3 regions of the Spongiactinospora sp. 9N601 genome follow, and region 2 is predicted to be linked to each of the others. Evidence: riboswitches for the same ligand, from Rfam matches in the RefSeq annotation. Region 2 holds a riboswitch; each other region holds the start of a gene.
What was found. A riboswitch is a leader RNA that binds a small molecule or an ion and turns the genes downstream of it on or off. The one in region 2 is predicted to bind thiamine pyrophosphate.
Positions count from the first base shown of each region.

Region 1 (5,793 bases), on a different contig from region 2:
GCGCGCGGGGCGGCGTCTCCGGCCAGCGCCCGGTGCGTCTCCACGGCCCGGATCAGCAGCGCCGTGGCGTCGGCGGGCCGCTCTTCGGGGTCGCGGCAGGCCGCCGCCGCCACCAGCGCGTCGAGCGCGGGCGGCGTCTCCGGCGTCACCGACGACGGCGGCGGGACGTCCTCGTGGACGTGCTTGTAGGCGATCGTCATCGGCGCCTCGCCGGAATAGGGCGGGCCGCCCGTGACCAGCTCGAACAGCATGATGCCCGCCGCGTAGACGTCGCTTCTGGCATCGGTGCGGCCGGTGGTCACCTGCTCGGGCGACATGTAGCCGATCGTGCCGATCATGACGCCGGTGCGGGTCTGGTTGCTCGCCTCCACGGCGCGGGCGAGCCCGAAGTCGACCACCTTGACCCGGCCGTCGGCGGCCAGCAGTACGTTCTCCGGCTTCACGTCGCGGTGGATCAGGCCCTTCTGGTGGGCCGCCCCCAGCGCCGCGAGCACCGGGATCATGACCTCCAGCGCCTCCCGCCCGGTCAGCCTGCCCCGCTCGCGCAGCACGTCGCGCAGCGTGCGGCCCGGGACGTACTCCATCGACAGGAAGACCACGTCGCCGTCGGTGCCCTGGTCGAACACCTGGACCACGTTGGGATGGGACAGGCTGGCGGCCGACTTGGCCTCGCCGATGAACCTGCGCACGAACGCCGGGTCCTCGGCGAGGGACCGATGCATCACCTTCAGGGCGACGGTGCGGTCGAGCCGGATGTCCAGGGCGACATAGACCGTCGCCATGCCGCCCCTGGCGATCCGGGACTCGACGCGGTAGCGCCCGTCGAGGAGTCTCCCGATGAGGGGATCGGCAAGCGTCGTGTCCACAAGCCCGAGTTTACGGGCGATTTGCGCGGGGCACCGCGCCTACGTCCCAAACCGATGCCGAGCCGTTCCCACAGGTTGGGCAAGAACGCTAGGGAGTCAGCGGCGAGGACGCCTCGGCGTACCTTCTGCGTGGAATGCGCCCCGCCAGCCTGGCCAGCCGCCCGGCCTCGACGGCCGACCGCATCGCCGCGGCCATCCGCTCCGGCCGTTGCGCGCGGGTGACCGCGGTGGCCAGCATGACCGCCTCGCAGCCGAGTTCCATGGCCAGGGCCGCGTCGCTGGCGGTGCCGATGCCCGCGTCCAGGATCACCGGCACCGAGACGGCCTCCACGATCAGTTCGATGCTGTGCGGGTTGCGGATGCCGAGGCCCGAGCCGATCGGCGAGCCCAGCGGCATCACGGCGGCGCACCCGGCCTGCTCCAGCCTCCTGGCCAGCGCCGGATCGTCGCCGATGTAGGGCAGCACCACGAACCCGTCGGCGATCAGCCGCTCGGCGGCGTCGAAGGTCTCGATCGGGTCGGGCAGCAGGGTGCGCTCGTCGTTGATGACCTCGACCTTCACCCAGTTGGTGCCCAGCGCCTCGCGGGCCAGCCGGGCGGTCAGCACGGCGTCGCCCGCCGTGTAGCAGCCGGCGGTGTTCGGCAGCACCGCGATGCCGCGCCGCCGCAGTACGTCGAGCACGGACCCGGGCGCGGACGGGTCCACCCGCCGCATCGCCACCGTGGTCAGCTCGGTGCCCGAGGCGGCCAGCGCCCGGTCGAGCACCTCCAGGGAGGGCGCGCCGCCGGTTCCCATGATCAGCCGGGAGCCGAACGCCCGGCCGGCGATGGTGAACCGGTCCTCCTCCGCCGCGCCGTTCACCGGCGGCGGGCCCGCCGCCTGCTCGGTCATCTGACCGGTCATCGTCATCCTCCCTGCACCGCGGTGAGCACTTCCACGCGGTCCCGCTCGGAAAGCGCGGTCGACTCCCACGCCCCCCTGGTGATGACCTCCTCGTTCAACGCGACCGCCACACCCGAGGTCGCGGTGGTGAGCGCGGTCACGGCGTTCGCCACGGTGGCCCCCTCGGGGAGGTCGTACGGGCTGCCGTTGATGGTCACTTTCATTCGGTGCTTTCCTCGAAACGCGATGGTGAACAGGGGTGGTCCACGATCGTCTCGCCCGCCAGCAGGCGGACGACCAGATCGGCGGTGAGGGGGGCGAGCAGTACGCCGCCCCGGTGATGGCCGGTGGCGACCAGGAGCCCCGGCAGCGCGGTGCGGCCGATCGCGGGCAGGTTGTCGGGCGTCCCCGGGCGCAGTCCGGCCACCACGTCGGTGACCTCCCACTCGGTGACGCCCGGCACCAGTTCCCTGGCGTCGCGCAGGATCTCCCACAGGCCGCCGGCCGTGACACGGGTGTCGAAGCCCATCTCCTCCTGGGTGGCTCCGAGCACCACCTCGCCGTCTCCGCGCGGCACCAGGTAGACGGGGGAGCCGTGGACGGTGCCGCGCACACAGCGGGTCAGCGCGGGATAGGGCGTGCGCAGGCGCATGATCTGGCCCTTGACCGGTCGTACCGGGGGCAGCACGCCGCCGGGCACCCCGGGCAGCGAGCCGGTCCACGCCCCGGCCGCCAGCACCACCTGGTCCGCCGGGATCTGCTCCGGGGCCGCCCCGGAGTCCTGACGGGGGAGCGGGGCGCGGCCGGGCCGCACGCCGCGCGAGCCGGGCTCGGCGTCCGCCGCCGCGAGCCGTACGCCCTGGACCGTGCCGCCGGCCACCACCACTTCGGCGACCCGGCGGCGCAGCACCGGGACACCGAGCCTGGACAGGGCGGTGAGCAGGGCGCGGGTCACCCGGCGCGGGTTCACCCAGGAGTCGCCGGGGGCGAGCAGGCCGCCGCGCACCGACGGGGCCAGCATGGGCTCCAGGCGGCGGCACTCGCGGCCGGTGAGCCGTTCGACGGGGAGGTCCAGTTTGGCCATGAACTCCGCCAGCTCGCCCAGCGCCGCCAGGTCGTCCGCGCCGAAGGCGACGTCCAGCGTGCCCGCCGAGCGCAGGTCGAGGTCGTCGCCGGTGGCCTCGGTGAGTTCGGCGGCGAAGCGCGGCCAGCGGGCGAGGGAGTCCACCCCCAGCCGCAGCAGCGGCTCCTCGGTGTAGGTGACCTCGCTCACCGGCGCGAGCATCCCGGCCGCGGCGTACGACGCGCCGCCCCCAGGATCGGGGTCGATGACCGTCACGGCCGCGCCCTCCCGGGCCGCCCGCCACGCGACGCTCAGCCCGACGACGCCGCCTCCCACCACCACGACCCGCCCCGCTCGGCCCGCGAGCCGCCCGGCGGGCTCTGCGGCCGTTTGCGGGCCGCCATCAACCCTGGTTGGGGTGCTTCCGTGTCCGGCCGGGTTTTTCGGTCCCGGCGCGTCCGTACCCGGGGAATCGGCGAGTGGGGCGCCACCGGACGCCGGTACGCCTCCGGCCGCGCTCAGCGGCGGGGGAGCGGGGACGCCCGGGGGGTCGCCGAGGGGTTTCGGGCCGTTCGCGAGCCCGCCGGGGGACACGGCGTGCGGGAGGCTCGCGACTCCGGCCGCGGGTTTCGGGCCGAACTCATCCCCACCTGGGGGATCGACACTCCGCATACCTTCGCTTGGGGCCGCCCTGGGCGGGGTACGCCCATCGTGGGTGGCTCCTTCCGAGCCGGTCTCCTCGGAGGCCCCTACCAGGTTCCTTCGTTCCCGATCGACTGGTTGGTGGCGGTTTTGCTCGCTTCGGTGGTGCTCGCTGCGCTGTGGCCTCATGCGGCCGATCGCTCCCTTCGCCGGCATGACCCGGATCAGGTTCTGTTACGGTCGAGGGCCGTGACAGCCCTCCTCTCAGCCCGGTTCGTCCGGACTCCCGTGCGTTTATCCCTTCTAGCCTAAGCGTCCGCAGAAGTGACCCCGCACGGGGTGTCAGCTGCGGGCGTGTACATGGATTAGCGTTTTCGTTGTCGAATCGCCATTGGCGCGCTTTCGATGCGCCGACTTAGGGTCGTGGGTTGTGAATCAGGTCGTGGTGGTGGGAGCCGGGCTCGCCGGTGTGCGCAGTCTTGAGGCCCTTCGGGCCCACGGGTACGACGGCAGAATCACTCTGATCGGAGAGGAGCGGCACCGGCCCTATGACCGCCCGCCGCTCTCCAAGGCCGTGCTGAACAGGGAGAAGGAGATCGACTCGACCTACGTCGACCTCGACCTCGACGCCCTGAAGATCGACTGGCGTCAGGCCGTGGCCGCCAAGGGGCTGCGGCCCGGAGTGGTCGAGACGACCGAGGGCGAGCTGCCGTACGACGGGCTGGTGATCGCGACCGGCGCCACGCCGATCAGGCTGCGCGGTGAGGGCCGCCAGCACGTGCTGCGGACCATCGACGACGCCCTGGAGCTGCGCGACCGGCTCGCGCCCGGGGTCCGGGTGGCGGTCATCGGCGCGGGCTGGATCGGCGCGGAGGTCACCACCGCGGCGGCCCGCGCCGGGTGCGACGTGGTCGTCGTGGAGGCCGCTCCCACCCCGCTGAGCGCGGCGCTCGGCGACGACGCGGGCGCGTGGACGGTCCCGTGGTACGCGGAGGCCGGGGTCGAGCTGCGCCTTTCCACACGGGTCGCCTCGGTCGACCACGACGGGCTCACGCTCGCCGACGGCTCGCGGATCAAGGCCGACGTCGTCGTCACCGGCGTGGGCGTCCGCCCGGCGATCGGCTGGCTGTCCGGTTCCGGCATCGAGCTGGCCGACGGGGTCGTGACCGACGAGCACCTGCGCACCTCGCTGCCCGGCGTCGTCGCGGTCGGCGACTGCGCCGCCTGGTGGTCGCGCAGGTTCGCGCGCCGGCTGCGGGTGGAGCACTGGGACACCGCGCTCGGCGCGCCCGACGTCGCCGCCGCGGCCATTCTCGGCGAGGACGCCGTCTACGACCCGGTGCCCTACTTCTGGTCGGAGCAGTTCGGGCACATGGTGCAGTACGCCGGGTACCACGCGGGCCCGCGCGCCGCCCGCCGCGTCCTGCGGGGCGACCCGCACACCGACGCCAAATGGGCCATCTGCTGGCTGACCGGCGATGACCGGCTGACCGCGATCCTCACCGTCGATCGCCCTCGCGACCTCGTCCAGGGCAGGCGGATCGTGGAGGCCGGCCGGCGGCTCGACGCCCGCCGCCTGGCCGATCCCGGCACCATGCTGCGCGATTGCGTGGTCGCCTGAGGGTGTTTGCAGATCGCCCAGTCGTGGTACTGGTGGATTCGTGACGCTTTCTGTTGCACAGATCGACCAGCAGACCGACGAGTTGGTAGGGGAGTGGATCCCGCTGTCGGAAGTGGCCAAGCGGCTGGGCCTGTCGGCCGGCCGGGCCAAGCAACTGCTGAAGGACCGCAAGATCATCGGAGTACGCCGGGACGGTGGCGAGCCCCAGGTGCCCGCCGCCTTCCTGGCCGCTGACGATGTGCTCAAGGGCCTGCCGGGCACGCTGACCGTGCTCGGTGACGCCGGATACGACGACGTCGAGGCACTGCGCTGGCTGTTCACCCCGGACGAGTCCCTGACCGGGGCGCCCGTCCAGGCGATCGCCGCCGGCCGGCACACCGAGGTCAAGCGCCGGGCGCAGGCGCTCGCCTTCTGACCGGCCGCCCGATGTCATCTCACCCATCCTCCGCCGGGCGTGCCACGCCCGGCGCGAGCCGTACCGCGCTCACCGAGCGCCTGCGATCGGCCCGCCTCTACCTCTGCACCGACGGCCGCCGCAACCGCGGTGACCTGCCCGCCTTCCTCGACGCCGTGCTCGGCGCCGGGGTCGACATCGTGCAGCTTCGGGAGAAGGGCCTGGAGGCGCGTGACGAACTGGCCCTGCTGGAGGTGTTCCGCGACGCCTGCGACCGGCACGGCGCGCTCCTGGCCGTCAACGACCGGGCCGACGTGGCCTACG
Region 1 covers NZ_JBIRBB010000001.1:360,319-366,111, reverse strand. Annotated here, with positions in the region: gene pknB (Stk1 family PASTA domain-containing Ser/Thr kinase) at 1-866, opposite strand, end outside; gene ACH34R_RS01560 (thiazole synthase) at 955-1,758, opposite strand; gene thiS (sulfur carrier protein ThiS) at 1,773-1,973, opposite strand; gene ACH34R_RS01550 (FAD-dependent oxidoreductase) at 1,970-3,154, opposite strand; TPP riboswitch at 3,639-3,754, opposite strand; gene ACH34R_RS01545 (NAD(P)/FAD-dependent oxidoreductase) at 3,885-5,075, shown strand; gene ACH34R_RS01540 (Rv2175c family DNA-binding protein) at 5,116-5,490, shown strand; gene thiE (thiamine phosphate synthase) at 5,502-5,793, shown strand, end outside.
Region 1: linked by a shared signal. The riboswitch ahead of ACH34R_RS01550 (FAD-dependent oxidoreductase) and the one ahead of thiC (phosphomethylpyrimidine synthase ThiC) in region 2 are both predicted to bind thiamine pyrophosphate.

Region 2 (5,793 bases):
AAGCGCTGCGCGACCGAAGCCGCCGCCTGCGGGTGGACGTGCTGGACACCCGGCTGGCCTCCCTCGACCTGGTCCGCGACTTCCACCAGACCATCGAAGGCGCCGACGTCGAGATCATCACCTCCAACGGCCTCAGGTCGGCACGCGGCACCCTCCCCCAGGGCACCATCGACGCCGCCTTCGCCCGCGCCACCGGCCCGCTGGCGGACGGCCTGCGCGCCACGCCCGCCTACCTGGAGGCCAACTGCCTGATCGTCGGCCTCGACCACCCGCTCGCCGCCGAGCGGGAGGTGTCCATGGAACGGCTGTCCGGCGTGACGGTCTGGATGCCCGGCAACGCGCGGGGCAGCGAGTGGGGCGAGTACTACCGCCTGCTGGGCGCCGAATTCGACGTCCGCATCGACACCTCGGGACCCGACTTCGGCTGGGAACACTACGTGGCCGAGATCGTCGCCGCCGACCGCATCGGCCTGGCCGGCGAACGCTGCCGCCTGCCCTGGCACCCCCGCACGGTCCAGATCCCCCTGGTGAACCCCTGCCCGGTCTACCCGACCTCCCTGCTATGGCACCACCAAAACCACCACCCGCTACTGCGATCACTGATCCGCTTCATCAAGACCCGATTTCGCCCTTACAATCCCGCTCACGAATGGCTCCCCATCCCCGACCGCCCCGCTTTCACCCCCACCTGACGGCTCGTCGCGGAATTCGGTCGACGGCATTCTGGCATCCGCCTGCTCGCCGACGCCGGACCTGGTAATCGATTTGGATAGCGTCGGGGCGGTCCTGGAAAGAAGGCGTTGACGGCCGCCTTCGGGGACCACTATGACACCGTGATCGAGCCCCGCACGATCGCGCACGAGCCTGGCGGCTACCTCAGGCTTGAGCCGGATAAATGGGAGAACATCTAATCGGAGAACGGGCGGGCTCCTGAGAAGGCGCGAAAGCGGGCCGGCTCTCGGACGTCGTGGTCGCGCGTGCCGGCCGTGCCGATGGGTAATCGCTCGTCCGTCACTTCTCGTGCAGGCGAGGGGCGGGCCGGGCATCGTCCTGATCGTGGGCGGAGCGTTTGTTCTGGGCCGCCGGGCGGATCACGATCTCGCTGGCCTCTACCTCGCGCGGCTGTCCGATCGCGCGATGGCGTGCCGGTTCATGTTGCGGGCGGACCTCCTCGCGGACCCGGGGTCATCGATGGAGTCGGAGAGTTCGGTACGCACATAACCCGGCTTCGGCACGCCGTCGGCTTCGGCACGCCGTCGGCTTCGGCACGCCGTCGGCCGGCTCCAGTCGCAGTCATTCCATCAGGGTGTGCACGGCGCTCTGGGGCACGGCGTAGACCGCCATCGTGGGCGTGATCCGAGGTGACCGTGCCCCTGCTCGCGGTACAAGACGGCCGCCAGGTCGGCCGAACGCGGCCGGTGGATCAGGATTACATTTTCCCGATTCGCAGTCCCGGCTATTGAGACCTGAAGCCGGGAGGTATGCGACTGCCATAGTCGATAAGGAGGATCGGCGAAGCGGTCGGCTGATGTTCCGGGGCAGAGCCGTCGCCGCTTCCGGAATCTGGCTCTGCCCGTGAGGTGACCCGGTTCAGCCGTGACGAAACATCAGGTGGGGTCGGCGGGCGAGACCGGGAGGTAGATACGGCCGCCGGAGGCGTTGAACTCGGCGGCCTTCTCGCGCAGGCCCTCGGCCAGGGCCTGCTCCTCGTCCAGGCCGCGCCCGGCGGCGTACGCCCGTACGTCCCGCGTGATCTTCATCGAGCAGAAGTGCGGGCCGCACATCGAGCAGAAGTGCGCGGTCTTGGCGGGCGCGGCGGGCAACGTCGCGTCGTGGAACGCCCGCGCGGTGTCCGGGTCGAGGGAGAGGTTGAACTGGTCCTCCCACCGGAAGTCGAACCGCGCGTCCGAAAGCGCGTCGTCCCACGCCTGCGCGCCCGGATGCCCCTTGGCCAGGTCCGCGGCGTGTGCGGCGATCTTGTAGGCGATCACCCCGGCCTTGACGTCATCGCGGTCCGGAAGCCCTAGGTGCTCCTTGGGCGTGACGTAGCAGAGCATCGCGGTGCCGTACCAGCCGATCATCGCCGCGCCGATCGCCGAGGTGATGTGGTCATACCCCGGCGCGATGTCGGTGGTCAGCGGCCCGAGCGTGTAGAACGGCGCGTCGTCGCACCACTCCCGTTGCAGGTCGACGTTCTCCTTGATCTTGTGCATCGGGATGTGCCCGGGGCCCTCGTTCATCACCTGGTTGTCATACTCGGCGGCGATCCGGGTGAGTTCACCCTGGGTGCGCAGTTCGGCGAACTGGGCCTCGTCATTGGCGTCGGAGATCGACCCGGGCCGCAATCCATCGCCCAACGACCAGGTCACGTCGTACGCGGCGAAGATCTCGCACAGCTCCCGGAAGTGGGTGTACAGGAAGTTCTGGCGGTGATGCGCCAGACACCACGCCGCCATGATCGAACCACCGCGCGACACGATGCCCGTACGGCGGCGGGCCGTCAGCGGCACGTACTCCAGCAGTACGCCCGCGTGCACCGTCATGTAGTCCACGCCCTGCTCGGCCTGCTCGACCACGGTGTCTCGGAAGACCTCCCAGGTCAGCTCGGCCGGATCGCCACCGACCTTCTCCACGGCCTGGTAGAGCGGAACCGTCCCGACCGGGACGGGCGAATTGCGCAGGATCCACTCGCGCGTGGTGTGAATGTCCCTGCCGGTGGACAGGTCCATGATGGTGTCGGCGCCCCAGCGGGTCGCCCAGGTCATCTTGGCCACCTCCTCCTCGATCGAGGACGCCACCGCCGAGTTGCCGATGTTGGCGTTCACCTTCACCAGGAAGTTCCGGCCGATGATCATCGGCTCCAGCTCCGGATGGTTGACGTTGGCGGGCAACACCGCCCGGCCCGCCGCCAGCTCGCCCCGGACCACCTCCGGCTCGACCCCTTCCCGGAGCGCGACGAACTCCATCTCAGAGGTGATCTCCCCACGCCGCGCATAAGCGCGCTGCGTCACCGCCCCCGCCCCACTCGCCCGGCGAGGCGACCGCTCAGCGAACGCCGCCGCGTTCCGCAGCGGATCCCCCGAACGCCGCCCATCATCCTCGGGCCGCACCGTACGCCCGGTGTACGACACCGTGTCACCGCGCCCGGCGATCCAGCCCGCACGTAGCGCGGGCAGCCCGCACCGCACGTCGGCGTCGTAGTCCGGGTCGGTGTACGGCCCAGAGGTGTCATAGAGCACCACGGCACCCCCATCAGTGAGCGCCACCTCCCGCATCGGCACCCGCAGATCCGCCCGCTCTCCGTGCAAATACACCTTGCGGGCACGTGTCATCGCAGTGTCGGTCATGACGACTCGATCTCTCCCTACGCCGGCATTACCCGGTCAGGTTCCAGCGGTCAGCAGCCGTCTCAGCCACAATCTCAGCCCGGTTCACCGGACCCCCGCGATCTGTCGTGTCCAACCCTAACCCACACCCTCCCTTCGCCACAGCCCCCACGTGAGTGATCACTTGAAAGGATGAAGCCGTCGAGCACGGCCATGCGGCTTGGTAGTGGATATCGGCTGGCCGGCCCCGTGAATAACGTGGACAATCGGCAATCGTGATGGGGATATCCGGCTTCGAGCCGACCTTTCTCGTCGGGCTTGAAGCCGTCCGCGAGGAACACGGGCCGAGCCTGGCCGCACTTGGTGGCCGGCGTCTTACGGGGTTCGCGATCGTGCGCTTTGTCGAGACCGGGGAATGGTTCGCGGACTGTCCCGTCGTCTTGGACTTCGATGGTGTCCAGGTAGAGATCTGCCACTGGAAGCTCGATGAGCTGTCGATCAGCCGGGACAGCATCGACACGACGACTGCGATCAGTGACTGGGAGTGGTTCGAGCTGACTCCGGCGTGGGTCGGCGCCGACGAACGGCTTGAGCCGTTCGTCGGCCAGGAACTGCGCGAAGTTGCGCTGCTCGAGTGGCGTCCTTCGAGTCATGACGTGGCGGACGGCACCATCGCGGTGGAGTTCGTCTTCGATGCAGGCCGTTTCCACATCGCCAACGCCCTTGATGAGAACAGCATCGATCTCGGCGACGCTCATCCAGAATTCGTGCGGCACCCACTGGGCTGTGGCATGCAGCCTTGCTCTGGGGCGGCCTCCGGTTGATCTCGATGACCGGCAGCAGGGTCGCCTGGGCCAGCGTGCTGATTTGCCGGGAAATGTGCCCAGTGGGGCGGGGACGTCGGCGAGTGGGCCGAGCGGCCGGTCCAAGCCGGCCTTGCCGTCGTTGGTGAGCGGGACGGCGGTCAACATGCCTGGTAACGCCCAGGAGTTTCGTGGCCGGTGGCGAGGGGGTGGGCGGGGCTGGGATGCGGCGCTCATTCCAGAGCTGGGTATGGACCGTGGAAGGTGGCATGATCTTCTCTCTTGCTGGCTATCGTGTCTTTGTTCGATGCGCGAATCGGTTGGCTCTGCCCTGCTCCGCAGGGCTTTGATTGCTTCTCCGCCGCAGGCGGGATCTGATCGGAGGTTTCTTATGACGATCGTGCTGGCTTCCGCTTCGCCTGCCAGGCTTGCGTTGTTGCGGACTGCGGGGCTTGATCCCAAAGTGGTCGTCAGTGGGGTGGATGAGGATGCGGTGACCGCTGACACCCCCGGGGACCTCGCGCTCACGCTTGCTCGGGCGAAGGCCGCCGCTGTGGCCGAGCGGGTGGGGGATGGGCTGGTGATCGGCTGTGACTCGGTCCTGGAGATCGACGGTGTGCCGTACGGCAAGCCCGCGACGCCTGAGGAGGCGACGGCCAGGTGGCAGGCGATGCGCGGGAGCGATGGCCGGCTGCTGACCGGGCATTGCGTGATCGACGCCGCCAGCGGGCGGGAGGCCGCCGAGCTCGGCTCCACTCTGGTGCGCTTCGGGACGCCCACCGATGCCGAGATCGCTGCGTATGTGGCGACGGGGGAGCCGCTGCGCGTCGCGGGGGCATTTGCGCTGGAGGGCTTCGGCGGTTGGTTCGTCGAGGGCATCGACGGGGACCACGGCAATGTCCTTGGCATCTCCCTTCCTCTTCTGCGTCGCCTCTTCGCCGAATTGGGCGTCGAACTGCCCGCCCTCTGGCGCGTCGATCGTTGATCAGACCTCTCTTGGTGTCATGCGGACCGCCCCGGCCGGGTACGGCCGGCACTGGTCGCACGTGAAACGGTCATCGCCGGGTGGTGGCGGGGTGTCCTCCTTCGGAGCCGATCGCGTGCCGCGATGTGGTGGGGCTTTCCTGCGGCCGGTGTGGCCGACCTGTGCGATGGCCCGGTTTGAACGTTCCCATTTACAGCGCTCGGTGGACACCGCCTCGGAGGCGGACGGCAGCGGGTGAAATAGCGAGATCCGGCGTTGTCCGGAAACGGTATGTCGGGTCTTCCGTGGTGGGTGGCGTCTCCTTTGCGCAGGTCGTGGTATGTATGTCCGGCTCTGCTCCGCGAGATGCGACGTTGCTCTGCCCCCTCGTCGCTGCGCTCGCCCTCCCGGTCCGGTGGGTCTCGTGTGACTCGGTGCCGACGCCTTAGGGCGGGTGAGGCGGTGGGCGGGGGATCATCGGGACGCCAGGGTGGGCGGGAGGCGTTAGCCTGCCGGGCATGGCTGCATTGCGGGCGTTCTTCGGTGGCATCGGGTTCTTCTTTCAGGGCATGCGCTGGTGCGCTCGGCACCCGCGGTGGTGGCTCTTCGGGCTGCTGCCCGCTCTGGTCACGTTGGTCATCTATGTTGTGGCGCTGGTCTTCCTTGGAGGACGTGCCGGGGACCTGGCGGACTTCGCGAC
Region 2 covers NZ_JBIRBB010000003.1:81,582-87,374, forward strand. Annotated here, with positions in the region: gene ACH34R_RS07410 (LysR family transcriptional regulator) at 1-692, shown strand, start outside; gene thiC (phosphomethylpyrimidine synthase ThiC) at 1,608-3,347, opposite strand; TPP riboswitch at 3,343-3,456, opposite strand; gene ACH34R_RS07420 (hypothetical protein) at 3,602-4,150, shown strand; gene ACH34R_RS07425 (Maf family protein) at 4,521-5,114, shown strand; gene ACH34R_RS07430 (EI24 domain-containing protein) at 5,612-5,793, shown strand, end outside.

Region 3 (5,793 bases), on a different contig from region 2:
CCAGACCACCCCGGCGGCCCTCGTCTCCCACAGCATCCGCCGCCGCGCTCCGGCGCGGCCGATCCAGATCATGCCGGGGACCCTCCCATTCTCTGGCCGGTGTAGTGCAGGAAGACCTCGTCCATCCCCGGCCGCCTGACCTCGACCGACAGCACGGGGACGCGCAACTCGGCGCACAGCCGCGGGATCGCCGCCGCCGCGTCGGGAAGCCGCAGGTGCAGGCCGTCCGGGCCGCGGGTGGCCGACACGCCCATCCGCTGCGCCAGCAACATCGCGGCGGTGCGGTCGTCGGCGGTCCGCAGATGCACCCGGTCGGTGCCGAGCGCCGCGCGCAGCGCCGCGGGCGTGTCATGGGCGAGCAGCCGGCCGCCGTCGATGATGCCGACGTGGTCGCAGTGGTCGGCCTCCTCCAGGTAGTGGGTGGTCAGGAACATGGTGAGGGCCCTGTGCCGGCGGAGCTGGAGCAGGTGCTCCCAGACCTGGGCGCGGGCGGCGGGATCGAGCCCCCGGGTGGGCTCGTCCAGGAACAGCACCTGCGGGGAGGTGAGCAGCCCGCGGGCGATGGCCAGGCGGCGTCTGCCGCCGCCCGACAGGGCCCGCGCCCGGATTTCGCGCTCGTCGTACAGGCCGAGCAGGTCGAGCGCCTCGTCCATGCGGCGGCGGGTCTCGTGCCTGCCCATGCCGTGCAGCGCGGCGTGGAAGCGCAGATGCTCGGCGACGGTGAGGTCGCCGTCGCACGCCGAGTCCTGGAGGACCAGGCCGATGCGCCGCCTGACCTCCATCGGGTCGGCGAGGACGTCGACCCCCGCCACCCGCGCCTGGCCCGTGGTCGGGCGCAGCAGCGTGCACAGCATGGCCATGGTGGTGGACTTGCCCGCCCCGTTGGGGCCGACGAACGCGAACAGCTCGCCGGCCTCCACGCTGAGATCGATCCCGGCCACGGCGGGCACGCTCCGGTAGGACTTGGCCAGCGCCCGGGTGTAGACGGCGGGCGAGGCCCCCCAGGGCGCGTTGCGCCGGTGCAGGCCGGTCCGGCGGTGGTGGGTGGTGTCGGGTGCCATCACGCCCCCGGCCGGGCGTGCTCGGTCGGGCCGTTCATGAGGCCGGTGGCGGCGCGGGCGCGCAGGTCACGGGCGGCATCAGCGTCCTCCGATCGCCATCGCGGACATCCGCTCCCGCCCCGACAGCGAGCGCAGCCAGATCTCGCAGGCGAGGGTCCGCGACAGCGGGGCGACGGCGTGCAGCGGCGGCCGTGGCCCGGTGAGGGCGGCCCGCAGCGCCGCGGGGTCGATCAGCCCGAGCCGGGCGAGCAGCGAGGAGGAGAACAGGTCCATCAACTCCGTGCGGTGCCGGCGCAGCCCCGCGTAGAACTCGGCGGCGGGCCCGCTGCGCGGCGGGCGGCCGAGGAAGGGCCGCGGCACCAGCCCGTCCATCGCGGCGGCGAGCAGCGGCTTGCGCAGGCCGGGCGCGCCGCGTTCGTGCGGACGTACCGACAGCGCCGCCTCGATCACGGCGTCGTCCAGGTAGGGCGCGGCGTAGGGCAGCCCGAGGCGGACGGTGGCCTGCTCGACCTGCCGGAGCCCGGCGCCCGCCGTACGCGCCTGGAGCAGGGCCGCGTGCTGGGCCCGGCGCCGGCACAGCGGCGGCGGCTCGTCGTCGGCGATCCCGGACAGCACGCCACGGGCCGCCTGGACCGCCTGCCCGGTGGCCCACACGGGCATCCGCGGCGGCGTGCCCCAGGTCAGCGCGAGCGCGCCGCCGGACGCGGGCTCGCTGCTCAGGCCGCCCGCGCACGCCGCCAGCCACGCGGCGTGCGAGTCGCGCTCGGCCAGCTCCCGCAGCGCCCGCCACCACGGCATGCGGTGGCCGCGCAGGTGCGCGAGCGCGGTCAGCGGCCGGCGCCGGACGAGATCGTGCAGATAGGACGGCTGGACCGAGAACAACTCGTCGCCGCCCACCCCCGTCAGGTGCAGGTAGGAACCGGCCGCGATCAGCCGGTCGGTCACGTAGGCGATCCGCGCGGTGTCACGCACCCAGCCGGGGGGCTCCTCCAGGGCCTGCCGGGGCTCGGTCAGCCCGCCGAACCACGGCGGGACGTCGTCGCGCCCGGCCGTGAGGTGCCTGGCGTTGGGCAGCGCCGCGGCGGCCCGGCGCGCCCACACCGTGTCGCCCGACCCGCTGGGGCCGATGTCGGCGCCCTGGCGATGAATGGTCACCAGGCGGCCCGAGCCGCGCCCGGCCAGGAAGCACAGAGCGGTGGAGTCGAGCCCGCCGGACAGGTCGGCGCTGATCGTGTCGCCGTAGTGGGAACCGCCCTTCGCGCAGGAGCCGACCGCCGCGACCAGCGCGTCGCGCACCGCCTCCGCGCCCTCGGCCAGCGGCAGCGCCGGCTCCGGCGGACTCCACCAGCGGCGCAGCGTCGCCGTGCCGTCCGGCTCCAGGATCAGGCAGTGGTCGGGCGGCACCCCGGTGACGCCGCGCCACACCCCCGCCTGCTGGAGCGGCCAGGCCGCGCAGTACGGCAGCAGCCGCGCGGCGAGGACGCCCTCGTCGACCGGCGCGCCGGTCACCGTGGCCAGCACGTCGGAGCGGCTGGCCGCCACCGTCACGCCCGCCACCCGGGCCTGGAATATCCGGCGCACCGCCGAGGCGCTGCCCCGGGCTCGCACCCTGCCGCCGACCGCGGCGATCAGGTGGAAGCTGCCGGGCAGCCCCGCGACCACGCGTTCCACCTCGTTCAGATCACGTATCCGGTCCAGCCGCCGCGCCAGGTCGGCGGTGGTGACCGGGCATCGCCCGAGCACCGCCACCTGCGCCGAGCCCGCGCGGGCGTGGCGGATCTGATCACACGGCCACTCGCCGACCAGCCACGGACGGCCGGACGCGTGATCGATCACACCGCTCGCCCACGGGCGCAGCGCCCCTGCCGCGGCGGCCCCGGCCGCCCCGTCGGGAAGGACGGCGAACCACGGCTCCCCTCGCACCGTTGTTCCCCCGCCCGTCAGGCTTGGGGGTCGGGAAACCGGGACTGCCGGGCAGGCCGGATATCTGTCGCGCTCATGGGACCGCGCTCCTTTCCGCGATAGACCTTCGGTCACCCGCCATGTCTACCGATCAGGAAGTGGTCACCATAAGTATCCGGACGGTTACGCTCCGCGAACAATCTTGGTACGCATCCCTGGGCGCGCCGGATATCGACAGCGGCCCCCGACTCGGGGTCGGTTCAGAGCGAGACCCACTCCGCGGTGGGCCAGGTCTCCTGCCGCCACGCGCTGTCCCAGAACATCCACTCGTACTCGGTGGCCCGGCAGAAGGCGTGGACCATCTGTTCGCGCGTCTGCGGGCCGGCCGCCGCGGCCAGCCGGTCGGTGATCTCCTTGGCCTGGGTGACCGACTCGGCGAACGCCGGGTCGGCGTAGGTGGAGATCCAGGCGCGGTAGGGGTGGTCGGCGGCGCCGGCGGTACGCTCCAGCAGCGCCTCGCCCACGTCCTGGTAGACCCAGAAGCAGGGGAGGACCGCCGCCGCGAGCACCGGGTAGGGCGCCGACAGCGCGGTGGCCTGCAAGTACGAGGAGTAGCCGAGGCAGGTCGGCGACGTCGCGATCCCGGACAGGTCGTCCGGGCTCAGGCCGTACTCCTCGATGTAACCGGCGTGCAGCGACGCCTCCGCGGTCAGCGCGGTGTTCGCGCTCTGCGCGTAGAAGGCCGCCTCGTCGACGTCGCCCGCGCGCGTGGAGGCGGTGGCCAGCGCCTTGGAGAACGCCTCCAGATAGCGGGCGTCCTGGACGATGTAGAACGCGAACTTGTCGCGGTCGAGCGTGCCCGCGCCGAGCGCGGTGTTGAACGGGTGCTCGTGGATGGCCCGCACCAGCTTCGCGGTGCGCTGCCAGACCTCAGTGCAGAACGAACCCTCACCCACGGTGACGTCCCTTCGCTAGTCCGAACTAGAGCAGGTTCTACGGGTGTGATCTCAGCCCGGCGCGCCGGGCACCCCGCGTCATGGGTCACCGTAGCAGGTCGTGTCCGAACGCCCCGCCGGGGGGAGGCGGGCAGGGCGTACGCGGATCGGCGCGGTCAGCCCCCGGCCACCTGCGCGCAGCGCTGCACGGCGGCGAGCCGGACGTCCCACGGGGTGCGGGACTTGGCCGAGATCATCATCCCGACCGCGGACGGGGTCAGCCGGTCGGCGAAGTCGAGGGCGGCGGCGAGGTCGAGCGGGGTGTCGTCCCAGCGGTTGTGGCACACCGAGTCGGTGTACGGCGGGCGGCCCGCCGCCGCGCCCACGACCTCGTCCACGAAGACCCCGTAAAGGATGAACTCGGAAATGTGCAGGTGCGAGTTGAAGGCGTCCATCCAGTGCCGCCCGGTGACCTTCGTGATGCGTTCCTGCATCTCCCGCACGAGGGCCGGGTCCCAGAAGTTGAGCGAACTGACGTAATCGGGGAGCGGCAGCGCCCGGGTGGCGGGCAGGCCCAAAAGGCCGCGCGCCGCGTGGTGCCACTTGATATGCCGGTCCATTCCCGCGTGTACGCCGTCTTCGAGCCGGTAAAGGCACAGCCGGTCGTCGGTGGTGAAGCTCTCCGCGCGGGTCGGCCGCACCAGCACGACGTCGGAGTCGAGCAGTAGCGCCACATCGGCGTCCACGTGCGCGGCGGCGGCTATCTTGAGCGCCTGCTGGATGACCCAGCCGCGCACAGGTGGCCATGGTCTGCGCAGATTGGCCCACAGTCCGCTGCGAGGAACGCGGACATAGCGGCGGGGGAGAAGCTCGGGTTCGGTCCAGATCCGGCACCGCGGGCCCGCGAACCTGGCGAACACCGCCTGGTCCGCGGTGGGCACGATGACGTGGTGGACGGTGTCTTGTGACGTGTGGTGGAGCACGGACCGGTGGAGCTCGCCGAAAAGCTCCGAGTCCGGTCCGTAGCTCGGGGTGATGACCGCTAATTTCCTGCTCACGGGTATCCCGCTCCCATCCCTGCCGGAGGGTACGAATAAGCGCCCCCGATTCACTGCCGTCACTTCTTCTACCGCCTGCGCGAGGCTTCGGCAACGGGCGTGTTGGAACGTGCCAGGAAACGTTACTCTACCAGCGGTTTTCGGCCCCTCGGAGCGCTGCGCCGAAACGACTCGGCGGGCGCTGGAGCCCATAGTGTTCGCGAAGTGTGGAGCCCTCGTACTCGGTCCGGAACAGGCCCCGTTTCCGCAGAATGGGGACCACGTGGCCGGTGAACGCGTCGAAGCCGCCGGGCAGGTACGGCGGCATTATGTTGAACCCGTCGGCCGCGCTGCCGGTGAACCACTCCTCGATCCGGTCGGCGATCTGCTCGGGGGCGCCCGCCGTCACCCAGTGCCCCCGCGCCCCGGCCAGCCTGCGCAGCAACTGCCGGATCGTCGGGGCCTCGCGCCGCACGATGTCGGCCACCAGCTTGAAGCGGCTGCTCTCCTGCCGGTCGCCGGTGGTGGGCAGCACGTCCGCGGGGAACGGCCCGTCCAGGTCGTACCCGCGCAGGTCCACCCCGAGGAGCTGGTCGAGCTGGTGCAGGGAGTACTCCGGCTGGATCAGCTCGTCGAACTCCTCCTGAAGCTCCAGCGCCTCGGCCTCGGTGGAGCCGATGAACGGGCTGATCCCCGGCAGCACCCTGACCTGGTCGGGGTCGCGGCCCTCGCTCTTGACCCTGGCCTTGATGTCGGCGTAGAAGTCGCGGGCGTCGCCGAGCGTCTGGTGGGCGGTGAAGATCGCCTCGGCGTAGGCGGCGGCGAAGGCCCTGCCGTCTTTCGAGGAGCCCGCCTGCA
Region 3 covers NZ_JBIRBB010000012.1:298,829-304,621, reverse strand. Annotated here, with positions in the region: gene ACH34R_RS28530 (ABC transporter permease) at 1-72, opposite strand, end outside; gene ACH34R_RS28525 (ATP-binding cassette domain-containing protein) at 69-1,061, opposite strand; gene ACH34R_RS28520 (asparagine synthase-related protein) at 1,140-2,984, opposite strand; gene tenA (thiaminase II) at 3,224-3,919, opposite strand; TPP riboswitch at 3,910-4,005, opposite strand; gene ACH34R_RS28510 (DUF6492 family protein) at 4,075-4,956, opposite strand; gene ACH34R_RS28505 (LLM class flavin-dependent oxidoreductase) at 5,084-5,793, opposite strand, start outside.
Region 3: linked by a shared signal. The riboswitch ahead of tenA (thiaminase II) and the one ahead of thiC (phosphomethylpyrimidine synthase ThiC) in region 2 are both predicted to bind thiamine pyrophosphate.